Regions from separate parts of the Hydrogenispora ethanolica genome, predicted to be linked through region 2. Evidence: riboswitches for the same ligand, from Rfam matches in the RefSeq annotation. Region 2 holds a riboswitch; the other holds the start of a gene.
What was found. A riboswitch is a leader RNA that binds a small molecule or an ion and turns the genes downstream of it on or off. The one in region 2 is predicted to bind thiamine pyrophosphate.

Region 1: linked by a shared signal. The riboswitch ahead of EDC14_RS07535 (thiamine-phosphate synthase family protein) and the one ahead of thiD (bifunctional hydroxymethylpyrimidine kinase/phosphomethylpyrimidine kinase) in region 2 are both predicted to bind thiamine pyrophosphate.

The regions. Positions count from the first base shown of each region.
Region 1 covers NZ_SLUN01000006.1:184,164-191,384, reverse strand. Annotated here, with positions in the region: gene EDC14_RS07545 (AAA domain-containing protein) at 523-2,868, opposite strand; gene EDC14_RS07540 (GxxExxY protein) at 3,216-3,599, opposite strand; gene EDC14_RS07535 (thiamine-phosphate synthase family protein) at 3,954-5,531, opposite strand; TPP riboswitch at 5,673-5,785, opposite strand; gene EDC14_RS07530 (GNAT family N-acetyltransferase) at 5,874-6,419, opposite strand; gene EDC14_RS07525 (cupin domain-containing protein) at 6,441-6,776, opposite strand; gene EDC14_RS07520 (AAA family ATPase) at 6,942-7,221, shown strand, end outside.
Region 2 covers NZ_SLUN01000039.1:45,767-52,987, forward strand. Annotated here, with positions in the region: gene EDC14_RS22435 (methyl-accepting chemotaxis protein) at 1-2,786, shown strand, start outside; TPP riboswitch at 2,866-2,979, shown strand; gene thiD (bifunctional hydroxymethylpyrimidine kinase/phosphomethylpyrimidine kinase) at 3,076-3,885, shown strand; gene thiM (hydroxyethylthiazole kinase) at 3,941-4,753, shown strand; gene thiE (thiamine phosphate synthase) at 4,743-5,393, shown strand; gene ychF (redox-regulated ATPase YchF) at 5,520-6,629, shown strand; gene EDC14_RS22460 (aryl-sulfate sulfotransferase) at 6,719-7,221, opposite strand, start outside.

The DNA of each region.
Region 1 (7,221 bases), on a different contig from region 2:
CTGTCACGATGCAACAAATGTCTCCCGCATCGACAGATCGTCCTATTTTCATTTTCCGTCATTTCTCTGCGCCCCTGCGCCTCTGCGGGAGATAATATAATTTCCCCGAGCCACTCATCCTGGCCTATTATTTTCCTCCCGCAGAGGCGCAAAGGCGCAGAGTTTTTATGATTCAAGATGATTGACGCAACGGGTGATTCCCGATTTCATGAGTTCTTCGCCGAAGTTACGCAAATATCCAAGCTTGCAACCGGTAAGTCTGTCACGATGCAACAAATGTCTCCCGCATCGACAGATCGTCCTATTTTCATTTTCCGTCATTTCTCTGCGCCCCTGCGCCTCTGCGGGAGATAATATAATTTCCCCGAGCCACTCATCCTGGCCTATTATTTTCCTCCCGCAGAGGCGCAAAGGCGCAGAGTTTTTATGATTCAAGATGATTGACGTGACGGGTGATTCCCGATTTCATGAGTTCTTCGTCGAAGTTGAACGAGTATCAACTAATTCATCGTCAATATTCGCTTACATCGCAAAATATTCCAATTCTGAAATGGAATTTATATAAACGTGTCTTTGTGTCTTTAAATATTGAATCCATTGGTATAAAATCGCATTTTTATTATCACGTAATTTTTGCTCAATATAATCGACATTCGCTATTACGATGAGCTTACCTATGGCGCGTGTCGTTGCCACATTTATTAGCCGCATCGACTCGGATCCATGTCCTTGGCTTAAGAAAGGAGCCAACAATTTTTTCGGATAACAATCAACCAGATCAAAAATAATCAATTTCATTTCTCGTCCTTGGTACCGATGGACCGTTGAGGCCTCAACTTTTGAATTGGGGTATAATTTGTTTAGCTGTTTAATATTTTTCTTGATATGTCGCGCTTGTTCTCTGTAAGGCGTGATGATACCGACAGATTTTACGCCGGAGATCAATGCCTGTTGCGTTAAATTGATGGTCAGTTTGGCTGAATTAAGGTTTACCCAACTACCTCCCTTTGTTTCGCACCATGGTGTCGAACTGGTACAAATCCTTGAAAGATCCACAAGTATGCAAGCCTCATTTGCATATGGTTCCAGACATTGCGCATCAAAGTTGGGATGGGTTTCTTCATAGCCATTTTTTAACTTGCCATGATAAACAATGTCGATAATCGAGTTGGCAACTCTGGGATGGCAGCGAAATTGAGTATCCAATATGGTTAATTCGGTTAGGTTTTGACCGCTCACGATCTTTCTGATGATTCCCAGCTTGTCGAAGATACTTTTACTCAGCCATTCGGCATTTTTGTTTTCGGCAATCGGAGATAATTGATAAAAATCTCCGCACAAAATTGCTTTCTTTTTTGCCAGGGCGCACGTTGTATAAAGGCTGGGGCAAGGGGCCATGCTTACTTCATCCACAATGACAACATCAAATGTTCTTTCTCTTAATTGAGTATTTAGCGTAGCCGAAGTTAAAGTGGTTCCCATAACTCGCGCGTTTTTCAGCAATTCATATTCGAAATTTTTGTTACCCTCCAATTCCCTTTCCAAATCAATAATTTCGGAACTGGTCCTCTTTAAATCATCGCTTAGTTTGGCGATGGCTTCCAGGTTACCATTTAATTTAGCCTTGGTTATTCCTTCCGAATTGAGCGTTTCCGCGTATTGCTCATACTCCGCTTTGGCTTTGGTTAAAAGCTCGTTTTCTTCACGGCATCTTGCAATGGCCTTCTCCTTTTGAATTCCGAGATTTATTGTGAGTTCTAACTTTTGCGAAAGCGCTAACTCAAAGGTTTCTCTTTGGTGCTTTCGAATTAACTGGTTTACAAAGAAACTTCTATCGTAATTTATCAGCCAATTTTTAAGAGAGCTAATTTCATTTTCCACTTTGGCGATTTCCAGTTCAATCGTTTTGAGTTCATTTATTGCCCAATCATATTGGCGTTGGCATGTTTGATATTGATCATGCTTCTTACGTAACACTTGCAGCTTTTTATAATCTTCTTCATATTCCTTTTGGAGCTGAAGCCGCCGGGTCGATAAATCGTCCTTTTCCTTTCTGAGCTCATTGATCCGACGACTGATTTGGGATTTCTTCTCCAACATTATATATCCGGGAGTAATCGGTTGGATTTTTTCGGAACGGGTTACCCGCCACCGGATGATTTGACCCGCTTCGATTGCTTCCTTGGAAAAAGTGTCAATTAGTTTCTCCATCAAGTTATCCACCGCTTCATTGGTATGAGCGGCGATTAAGATGCTTGACCCCTTTTTAACTAAAATATCGGCAATAAAACTGAGGGTGACTGATTTCCCGGTTCCGGGTGGCCCCCAGATATATGTAGCATCCGAACCCAAAGCTTTCTTTACCGTTTCACATTGGCTGGCGTTAAATTGAGGCGGAATATCATTGTAGTCACTTAGCTTAGTGCGAATCTGACGAATGCCGAACAAAGCATTGGCGAGATCTTTCGGCGGATTCTCAGCGCGATCTTTGATTTTACAAACGGTATTTTTGACACCTTCAAGCAATTTGGTGTCATCAATAATAAGAAGCGCCTTATTTATAATATCCGGTAAATCTTCTCCGGAAATATATAGTGATAAAACATCGTCGTCCACCCCAATAATCGTGGCGTTATATTTCCGACCCTCCTTGTTCATTTTTCCGTTGATAAGCGTTACTTCAGCCGGGGAATCTGGGAATACATTGTAGGAAAACTCAAAAAATCGATAGATATTACCGTTTGAATCGCTTAAGGCCTTTTCCCCATCCTTGATTGTAAGCGGACGGATTTTTGCTTTTTGCTTTCTGGTTGCGATTTCCAAGTCTATGGAGGTGATGAATTCCTTAAGGAGAGTATTTAGATCCATAGATTATTTACTCCAAAGTTAATCCTGAATTTGGCCAGCTGGAACCCCAAATGCTTTTTCATTATTAACAAAATCATTTCTCCGCAGCGTTATGACTTCAAGACGATTGACGCAACGGGTGATTCCGAATTTTATGAATCCTTTCGCTAAAGTTAAACAAGTATCCAAGCTTACAGCCATCAGTCAATTGTCGAGGTATACCGATTTCTGTATCCACAATGAGCGTTCCAATTTTTATTTCCCGTCATTTCTGCGCCCCAGCGCCTCTGCGGGAGATAATATAATTTCTCCGAATCTATCCCGGCCTATTATTTATCCTCCCGCAGAGGCGCAAAGACGCGGAGTTTTTATGATTCAAGATGATTGACACAACGGGTTATTCCCGATTTCATGAGTTCTTCGCCGAAGTTGAGCAAGTATCCAAGCTTGCAGCCAGTAAGCCTCAAATATGTTTGAACCTGCTTTTTATGAGCGGCTGTTACCTGTTCTACCGACTTTAGCTCCACGATAACTTTTCCTTCCACAATCAGATCGGCCCGGAAACTCTCATCAAATTGAATTTCTTTATATACAATCGGAATCGGCACCTCCCGTTTAACTTGTAAACCCCGTTGCTTCAGTTCGTATTCCAATATTACCGCATATACCGATTCAAGCAGACCGGGCCCGAGTTCGCGATGCACTCTAATTGCCGTATCGACTATGAGCGCCCCAATTTCATTTTCCGTCATTTCTCTGCGCCTCCGCGCCTCTGCGGGAGATAATATAATTCCCCCCCCCGAATCACTCTTCCCCGGCCTATTATTTCTCCTCCCGCGGAGGCGCAAAGGCGCGGAGTACTATCATTCAGGGCGATTGACACAATGAATATATTCCCGGTTCATGAGTTCTGCGCCGAAGTCAAGCAAACCCAGCGTCACTTCTATCCCAATTATACCACAATATAACAAAAAATCCGTCTTTCCGCTTGCTCCCGATTATGAAGGCGGTTTTATATCTCATAGAAATAAGCGGCCCTGTCACCTCCTCCCAAAAGCAAAAAAGACCCGCTACACATCTTGTGGCGGGTCCTCCCCCCTCTCGGATCACTCTTGAGTGATCCGCATTATCTTGCCTTCCAGCTCCTCCAGCGTACTTCCCAATAGCAAAATAAGCTTCTCCAGATTCAACCGGTCCGGGATCGCGATGACATCCGGCAACTCCCCGCAACTCCGCAGCACCGCCTCAAGGTCGCGCGCAAAATCCTCGTCCGACTGCCGGTAGCCCTCGGGGACCGGCATCTCGGCAATCCGGTAATCCCCTTTGCGGCAGGCCCGGCGGATCGCCTCGTTATTCCGCAGGTTGATGACGCAACGCGCCTCCGGGAAATATTTTCTCACGATCAATAGCGTATTTCCCATATACGTGCTGGCTCCCATCTCCGGCGCGGTGCTGGCCACCGCTTTCCCCTTGACCCGGATGATCCGGCCCGGGATGCCGGCCACTTGGTCGAGGGTCTCGCTGTCCGCGGCGGCATAAGCGATGTTGGCGCCGATCTCCGGCAGCAGCGGAGCCAGCTCCCGCTGGCACAAGCGGTTCACGGTTTCCTGAAGCTCCCGGCAGAGCTTTTGAGCTCTTTGCTGTTCGGGGCGCTGCGACCGTTCCTGAATGACGGCGGCGGCGTTGAAGAAGACATCCCAGAATTGATCGATGGCCGGGGGAACCAGCGGGAAACTTTGGCCTCCCGCTGCGTAGACGCAGCCTTTCTCCGGACCGGTCACCTTGCCGATGATCCGGGCCGGAATTCCGGCCTCGCCGTAGGCGGCCAACAATTCCGGCGTATACTCCGGCGCGCAGGTCAGGACCAGAGTGCCCTCGCTGATGACTTCCCAGGGGTCCAGTCCGAAATAACCGCAAACCGCCCGGATATCCTCGGGAATCAAGATATCGTCCCTGCGGACCGCGATCCCCTGCTTCGCGGCCTGGGCGATCTCCCAGAGGCCCCGCTTCAGTCCGCCCTCGGTGGCGTCATGCATGGCGTGGACGCCGGGGTTGCGGGCCGCGATGGCGGCGTCCCGGACCACCGACACCTCCCGCAGGCGCGCCGCCGCCCGTTTGACGATCTCCGCCGGCAGGCTTCGCAGCAGCTGATCTTTTAGTTCGTAGGCCAATAGCGCCGCCGCTTCCACGCCGGCCCCCTTGGTCATGACGATGTCATCGCCTTCCCGCGCCCCTTTGGGGGAAACATAGGCGTCGCCATGGCCCCAGACCGTGATCCCGCCGATGGTCGGAACGGTCACCGCCCCGTAGAAACCGGTGTGGCCGCCCACAATGGCGATCCCCAGTTCCGCCGCATACCGGCTGATGTTGGCGATGAGCGAGCCGACGTATGCTTCGGCCGTGCCCGGCGGCAGCAACAGCGAATAGGTCATGTACCGGGGCCGGATCCCCATCACCGCCACGTCGCTGGCGCCAATATGGACCGTGAGAAAAGCGAAATCCTCCGGGGACATATTCAGGCTCGGGAAGATCGGATCCTCGGCAATGGCCATATAGCCGTCGCCCACCCGCAGGATCGCCGCGTCCACCCCCATGGCGGGTCCGATCACCACCCGCGAGTTCTCATGGCCGACGCTCGCGATAATGTTGCGCTGAAAAAAATCATCATTGACTTTGCCGATCATGGGTTGGTTCCTCCTTAAATAATAGTTTGATTTTGGAATCCGTTTGAAATCGCAGTTGTGCAAGCTTAACCTTCCATGGAGCCGGCCTGATGATCCCGCAAACCAAAATAAAAAAGCTATACGCGCCAACGGAGGCGTATAGCTTTGATCACCTTTTTTCCCTTCGCCGGCATTATCCAGATCAGGTTCTATGGGTCGGAACAGAAAAGCAGTTCCCTCTCAGCCGGATTCATCCAGCTCCCCGTCAACTTGGCTATGCAATTGTTTTGAAACCTACATTCAGTTTAGTCTTTCCGGCGGCGGATGTCAATGGATTCGGCCAAAATCGCCAGCGACGGTCCTTTATCGGCTTTTCTCCGGACTACGCATTGCCTTCCAATCGTCCCGGGTGATGGCCATCATACAGAAATCCCGGTACTCCCCCTGAACCAAGGCGAATTTCCGCAACACTCCCTCAAGGCTGAAACCGGCCTTCTCGCCGCTGCGGCGCATTCCGTGATTGTCGACGCGGGTCAGGAACTGGACCCGCATCAGCGGCTTGGTCCCAAACAAGTGGTCCACGAAAAGCTCCAGGCATTCCCGACCGATCCCCTTGCCCCGGGCCGAAGGTTCGGCGATCAGGATGCCGATCTCCAGCGCCACATTGCTCCCGGCGACTTCATGGTAGCTAAGGATGCCGATGGGGTTGCCCTCCAGGTCCTCGATCAGCGCATCCAGCCGGCCCTTATCCCCGAGCACGGCTTCCATTCCCTCCAAAAATTTCTCTTCATTTACCAATATCGTATCCATGAACCCACCCATGCTCTCTTGATCGCTCCGCCATTGATAGAGCAGCTCCAGGTCATCCTTTTGCAACGGCCGGATCGTAACCTGCTCGCCGATTAACACCGGGTCCTCCCCCTCTCCATCCTATTTTTTGGCCTGATAGCGGTCTTTTTGATCGAAATACGTCATATCCGCGTACCCGGCGTAGATTTTTCCGGAATGCTTGACTCCGGCGGGGAGAAAATAGCGGTCTCCCTTGGTGAAGCTATGGGGAACGCCGTCGATGCACAAGTCGATCCGGCCTTCCAGGACGATGCCCCATTGCGCGGCGTGGGCATGTTCGGCCAGATCCACGTCTTGGCTGAATTCCATGAAGATGATCTGGTGGTTTTCGGCCTGCGAAAGATAGGCCTTGATCCCCGGCAAGGGGATGTCCGCCTCCGGCAAGGCCAGAACGGGCGCGGGAAACAATTCGGACATTCTAATCACTCCATCTGAAATTTTTAATCAAGTTACGATCTTCGGCAGGAAAATCCCGCCATCCGTGTTGAACCAATATGCAATCTGAATTCTTTTGCGGAAATTAATGAATCGTTTCTCGCAAATCAGGCGCTTCCAATTCATGTCCATTGCAGGAGAATACCCATGACCAAAAAACTGATCATTATCAACGGACCGCCCGGCGTCGGCAAGACCACCGTCTGCCGGGAACTCCACCGCCGGCTCGCGCCCTCGGTCTGGCTCGACGGCGACTGGTGCTGGATGATGAACCCCTTCGTCGTGACCGAGGAGAACTGCCGGATGGTCGAGGACAACATCACCCACCTGCTGCGGAACTTCCTGTCCAATTCCTCCTTCGAATACGTCCTCTTCAACTGGGTGATGCATTACGAATTCATCTTCGATCTGATCCTGGCCCCGCTCC
Region 2 (7,221 bases):
AGGCGACCTTCATTGACCTGATTAAGGCCAAACAAAAGAAGCAAGCGCTGGAACTGATGAATGGCGATTTAAAATCCCAGGCGCAACAGGTCGAAAGCATTATTAAGAACATCTATGACATGAATGTCAGTCAAGCCAGTCAAACGGCGCTGAACGATACGAAAGCGGCCAATCAAGCCGGATATCTGATGATGATCATCGCCATCATCGGGATGTTGATCGCGATCGGACTCGGCATTTTATTCGCGATGGCGATTGGGCGCCCGGTGAAACGCTTGACGGGAGCGGCCGAAAGACTGGCGCTGGGGGATACGGAAGTCGAGGTTGTCGCGACTTCCACCGATGAGATCGGACAATTGATCCGCTCGTTCATCAAGATGGTGGACAATATCCGCGAACAAGCGAGTGTGGCCCAGCGGGTTGCCGCCGGCGATTTAACGGTGGAAGTCGTCCAAAAATCGGAGCAGGATATTTTGGCCCTCAGCATGAAACAGGTCGTACAATCGCTTCATAATTTGAATGACGAAGTAACCCGTTTGACGGGCGCCGCCATGCAGGGCAGGCTGGATACCCGGGCCGACGGTAGCGGGCTGGGCGGCGATTTCCGGAAGATTATTGAGGGCGTTAACAAGACTCTGGACACGGTTGTCGGCAATTTCGAAGCGATTCCCGCGCCGATCCAATTCATGGACAGTCAGTTGCGGATTCAATACATCAATCAAACCGGGGCGGACTTCGTCGGGAAGAGCAAGGAAGAGTTGGTCGGAAAGAACTGTGCCGATCTTTGGCAGTCGACCAAATGCGGAACCCGGGAATGCCCATGTCAGGTGGCCATGGAGCAAAACTCGACCTACACTTGCAGCAATGATGCAATGATCGGCGACCACGAGGTGAGCATTTTCTGCGCCGCGGCTCCTTTGAAGAATGACCAGGGCGAGGTCGTCGGTTCCTTCGAATTTATGACCGATCAGACTGCGATTACCAAAGCCATGCGGATAGCCGAAAAAGTAAACCAGTTCCAGAAAGACGAAGTTGCGAAGCTGGTTCAGGGATTGGGCAAGTTGGCAGCCGGTGACCTGGACTTCACCATCGAAGCGGCCCCGGGCGATGCGGACACTTTCGAGGTCAGGCAGAATTTTGTATTGATTCATCAAGCGTTGCACCAGAGCATCGCGGCGATTCAACAACTGATCGCCGATACCGATATCCTCGTCCAGGCGGCGACTGCCGGCCAGTTGGAAGTCAGGGTCGACGCGGCAAGGCACGGCGGAGACTTCGGGAAGATCGTCGCCGGGATCAACCGGACTCTTGATGCCATTGTGGAGCCTCTCAACGATGCCAATCAAGTGTTGCGAAAGATCGGAATGAATGATTTTACCCTGGCGATGGACTCCGAAAAATATCAGGGAATGCTGCGGCAGTTTGCCAAAGAGATCAATGAGGTCCGTTCCGGTTTCCTGGGAATCCAGGAGATCGTGGTGGCGGTCTCGCAAGGTGATACCGCTCGCTTTGAGGAAGGCGAGCGGCTCAGTCGGCGTTCGGAGAATGACCAGTTATTGCCGGCCATCAATACCATGATGCAAACGATTCGCGGCCTGATCCAAGAAGTGACCCGCTTGACCGAATCGGCGATTAATGGCGATTTGAAGGTGCGGGGCGAAGCCGCCCGGTTTACCGGCGGCTATCAACAGATTGTCACCGGGTTCAACCAAACGCTCGATGCGGTCATTCAACCGGTCAACGAGGCGGCCTCGGTTCTGGAAGAGATCGGGAAAGGAAATCTGGCGGTCCAAGTCCAGGGAGACTACCGGGGCGATCACCGCAAGATCGCGGATGCCCTCAATCAGACGATAAAAACCCTGAACGAAGTTTTGGGAGAGTTCGGCAAAGCTGCGGATCAAGTCGCTTCCGGAGCCCGCCATGTCTCCGATTCCAGCCAGGTGCTGTCGCAAGCCGCTACGGAGCAGGCCAGCACAGTCCAGCAGATTACCGCCTCGATGGCTGAGATCGCAGACCAAACCCGACAGAACGCGACTCATGCCAGCCAAGCCAATCAGCTGGCGCTCGCCGCCAAGGAACAAGCCATTCAAGGCGATGAGCAGATGCTGGCGATGCTCACCGCGATGACGGACATCAATGAAGCGTCGCGGAATATCTCCAAAATTATCAAGGTAATCGATGAGATTGCTTTCCAAACCAATATCCTGGCCCTAAACGCCGCGGTCGAGGCGGCCCGGGCCGGCCAGCACGGGAAGGGATTCGCGGTGGTGGCTGAGGAGGTTCGGAATCTGGCCGGCCGGAGCGCCAACGCGGCCAAAGAGACGACCACGCTGATCGAAGGCTCGATGAAGAAAGTGGCGACCGGAACCAAGATTGCCAACCAAACCGCGGATGCGCTCAACCGGATCGTGGAGGGAGTGACCAAGGCCACGTCGCTCGTGGGGGGGATTGCCGAATCCTCGAATGAACAGGCGACCGCCATCACCCAGGTCAACCAGGGCATCTCGCAGGTCGCCAGGGTCACCCAGACCAATACGGCTACCGCGGAAGCGAGCGCTTCAGCCAGTGAAGAGATGGCGAGCCAAGCCGATCTGCTGCGGCAGATCGTCCAAAAATTCAAGCTGCGTGGGGAAGCGGAGCATAACCGGCACTCGGCCGCGCCGGATCAGCGCAGCAAGAAGGGTTCGGAATTGGCCCGGGAAACGATTGCCGGCGGCCTCCGGCAGGCCGCGGCCAACAGTGAAAAATCCCGGAAACCGGATGCCGGTGAGTTCGGAAAGTATTGAAAAAGCGTGGAGTAAATTTGGCCCGAACTATTGATTTTTCAGCATCAAACATGCTATGATAAAAGGCAATTAAATATCCATTGGACACTAGGGGAGTCGGATAGGTCCGGCTGAGATTAAGAACCGTTGAATTCTTTCACCCTTCAAACCTGATCTGGATCATGCCAGCGAAGGGAAGTGATTTGCGCAGGCCCATTGCAATAGCTGTCGCTCAAGCACAGACCGTTCCCGGTTTGTGCTTTTTTATTTCCGCATGGAACCATCGTATTTTACGAAAAGGGGATATTTCATGAAGAAGGCTTTAACCATCGCCGGTTCCGACTCAAGCGGCGGGGCGGGCATCCAGGCTGATTTAAAAACATTTGCCGCTCATGGCGTCTTCGGCATGAGCGCCATCACGGCCATCACGGCCCAAAACACCCAGGCCGTTCTGGCCGTGGCCGAGATCCCGGTGGAGATTGTCGGCCGGCAGATCGACGCCATCTTTGAGGATATCGAGGTGGATGCGGTCAAGATCGGCATGGTATCGCGGCAAACGACCATCATACGCATCTGCGACCGGCTGCGCCACCACGCGGCGCGCAATATTGTCGTGGATCCGGTGATGGTCTCCAAAAGCGGCTGGAACCTGCTGCAGCCGGATGCGTTGGCGGCGCTCCGCAGCGAACTCTTACCGCTAGCGACCGTTCTGACGCCGAACATTCCGGAAGCGGAGATCCTGGCGGGGATGCCCATCCATGACCTGGACGGGATGGCCGAGGCCGCGGCCAGAATCCAAGGATTAGGCCCCGCCTACGTGCTGCTGAAAGGAGGGCACTTGCCGGATAATGCCACGGACATTCTGTATGACGGGAAAGAAATTCATGCGTTGCGTGCCGCCCGGATTGACACCAAAAACACGCATGGCACGGGTTGCACGCTATCGGCGGCGATCGCGGCTAACCTGGCCAAAGGGATGGAGGTCAAGACGGCAGTGGCTGAGGCCAAGGAGTATCTGACCGGAGCAATCGCCCATGCCCTGGCGATCGGCAAAGGGGTCGGACCCACTCATCATTTCTATGACTTATATCGGAAAGCGGGCTGGTTGGATCAGTTCTAAACTCACGATTGCGGGATTTCAAACATTGTATCGGACTTGAGAGGAGAATGGATCAATGCAGAAACTTCAGGCTATTGCTGACCTCCTGACAGAGGTCAAAACGAAAAAACCTTTAGTGCACCATCTTACCAACTATGTGACGGTGAACGATTGCGCCAACATCGTGTTGGCCCTGGGCGGGTCACCGGTAATGGCCGACGATGCGGCCGAAGTGGAGGAGATGGTGGCCATCGCCTCGGCCCTGGTGCTCAATATCGGCACCTTGAACGGACGGACCATCGATTCGATGTTCCTGGCCGGGAAGAGGGCCAACCGGCTCGGGATCCCGGTGGTGTTGGATCCGGTGGGTGCGGGGGCCACAACCTTGCGGACCGCTACCGCGCTCAGATTGGTCCAGGAGATCGAGCTGGCGGTGGTGCGCGGCAATATCGCGGAGATTACGGCCCTCGCCGGAGGCAGCGCCCAGACCCGTGGGGTTGATGCCGCGGGTCCGTGCGCCGACGCGCCGGGGATCGCCGCCGCGCTGGCGCAAAAGCTTGGTTGCGTGGTGGCCGTCACTGGCGCGCAGGACGTGGTGGCCGACGGCAGCCGGATTGGGCTCATCGACAACGGCCATCCCATCTTGGCCAGGGTCACCGGGACCGGTTGCATGGCCACTTCGCTGGTGGGCTGCTATGCCGGGGTCACCCGGGACTATTTCCGGGCCGCCGCCGCCGGAATCATCACCATGGGACTGGCCGGGGAGAAAGCTTTGGCAGCTTTGGCTCCCGATGACGGGATCGGCAGCTTCCGGGTCAAGTTATTGGATCAGATCGATCGCTTGACCCCGGAAGAATTCATCCAAGGGGGAAAATATCATGAGGCGTGAAGCGGCGATCGATTATTCACTTTATTTGGTGACGGACAGCGGTCTCCTGGCGGGCAGAGACTTTTGCCAAAGCGTCGCGGCGGCGCTTCGCGGCGGCGTCTCTCTGGTCCAGCTGCGGGAGAAAGACCGGGGGACGCGGGACTTTTTTGAATTGGCGGTCCGGGTGAAAGCAGTCACCGACCATTATGGCGTGCCCCTGATCATCAATGACCGGCTGGACATCGCGCTGGCGGTCGACGCCGCCGGGCTCCATATCGGCCAGGAGGATCTTCCGGCGGGGCTGGCCCGCCGTTTGCTCGGATCCGGCAAGATCTTGGGCGTCTCCGCCGGCACGCTGGACGAGGCCTTGGCGGCGGAGGACGCCGGTGCGGACTATCTGGGGATTGGAGCCGTCTTCCCCACCGGCACCAAACAAGACGCCCGGGAAGTGGGCCTGGCGGGGTTGCGGGCCGTCACCGCCCGGGTGGGATTGCCCGTGGTGGCCATCGGCGGAATCCAGGAGCAGAATTTACAGTCGGTGCTGGAACAAGAAGTAGCCGGAGTGGCGCTGGTCTCGGCCATCCTTTGCCAGCCGGAGATCGAGCAGGCCGCCCGGAGGCTGCGCGGTTTGGTGGATGGCTGGCGTAACCTTGCCGTCTAGCGGCTGAAGGAGACGCGGCGCCTGAGCCGCCGGCGTTTTTCAAAATAATTTGGTTTGTATTATGACCCGGATTCTTTTATAATAAATAAGGTTGGACACTCATTCGAACCGAAGGAGACTTTGACCTTGAAACTGGGAATCGTCGGATTGCCGAATGTCGGCAAGAGCACGTTATTCAACGCTATTACCAAAGCCGGCGCGGAGAGCGCCAATTATCCGTTCTGCACCATCGACCCCAACGTGGGTGTCGTGGCCGTCCCGGACGAACGACTTCAAAAGTTAGCTGAGATGTATGATCCCGATAAGATCACGCCGACCGCCATCGAGTTCGTGGATATCGCCGGGCTGGTGAAGGGCGCCAGCCGGGGCGAGGGCCTCGGCAATAAGTTCCTGGCTCATATCCGGGAGGTTGACGCCATTGTCCATGTGGTGCGCTGCTTTGAGGATCCCAACATTGTCCACGTGGACGGCTCGGTCGGACCCAAGCGCGATCTGGAGACCATCAATCTGGAGCTGATCTTCGCCGACCTGGAGACCTTGGAGAAACGGATGGAGAAGACCAACATCTCCCTGAAGACCCATGATCCCAAGTTGAAAGCTCAATATCAGGCGGAGATGGCCATCTATGAGAAGATGAAAGCCGGTCTGGAGCAGGGTATTCCCGTCCGGGCCATGGAGTTTAACGAGGAAGAACGGGCCGTGGTCCGCCAGGCTTTCTTGCTCACCGACAAGCCGGTCATCTACGCCGCCAACGTCGGCGAGGAAGAGCTGGGAGCCGGGGCCGAGCGGAACCCCTTGGTAGCCGAGTTGCGTTCTTGTGTCGAGACGGAGAATGCGGCCTTGATCCTGATCTCGGCCCGGATCGAAGAAGAGATCGCTCAGTTGGACGAGGATGAACGCCAGGAGTACCTCGGGGAACTGGGCTTGACCGAGTCCGGCCTGGACCAGTTGGTCAAAAAGAGCTACCAGCTGTTGGGATTGATCAGTTTCTTGACCGCCGGGAAACAAGAGGTCCGGGCCTGGACGATCACCCGGGGGACCAAGGCGCCCCAAGCGGCCGGTAAGATTCATTCCGATTTCGAGAAGGGCTTCATCCGGGCCGAGATCGTCAGCTACAACGATCTGATGGCCTGCGGCTCGTATGCTGCAGCCAAGGAGAAGGGGCTGGTCCGGCTGGAAGGCAAGGAGTATGTGATGCAGGACGGGGACGTGACTCTCTTCCGTTTCAATGTCTGAACAAGTTAGGCTTGCTACGAAACAAACGCCCAAAACTCCGTTATTCTCCGGAGCTTTGGGCGTTTTTGGTTATTACCGGTCGGGGGTTCTCAAGTGGTCGAATCGGGTAACTCCTTATCCCGGATGTCCGGATGATCGAGGGTATAGCGTTCGGCCCGGAAGACCCCGTTCTTTTTGATGACGCTGTCATCCCCGGAAGTCTGCCCAAAGGGATTGGTGTAGCTCCAAACCGTTTTGCCGCGCCGGGTCACCTCGAAGAATCGGCCGTTATAGCCGTTGCAGATCAGGGTATTGCCATTGGGCAGCCGCTGCGCGCCGGAGATATAAGCCGAATAGAAACTGCCGGACGATCCGGCGCGGTACTTCCAGAACGAACGCTCCGGTCCGTAACGCTGCCGTTTCCCAAAGACGTAATTGCCTTGAGCGTCGAGCGGCGGCTTGATCTCCACGACCGTGGAATAGCCTTTGCCCTTGCCCGAACGGTTGAGGCCGTTGTTGAAGAGCAGGATATGATCCTGGCCGGGCAGTCCCTTGGCGATCCACTTGGCATCGTGTTGGCCGAATAATTTTTGGTCTTCCGGCCCTCCGGCTC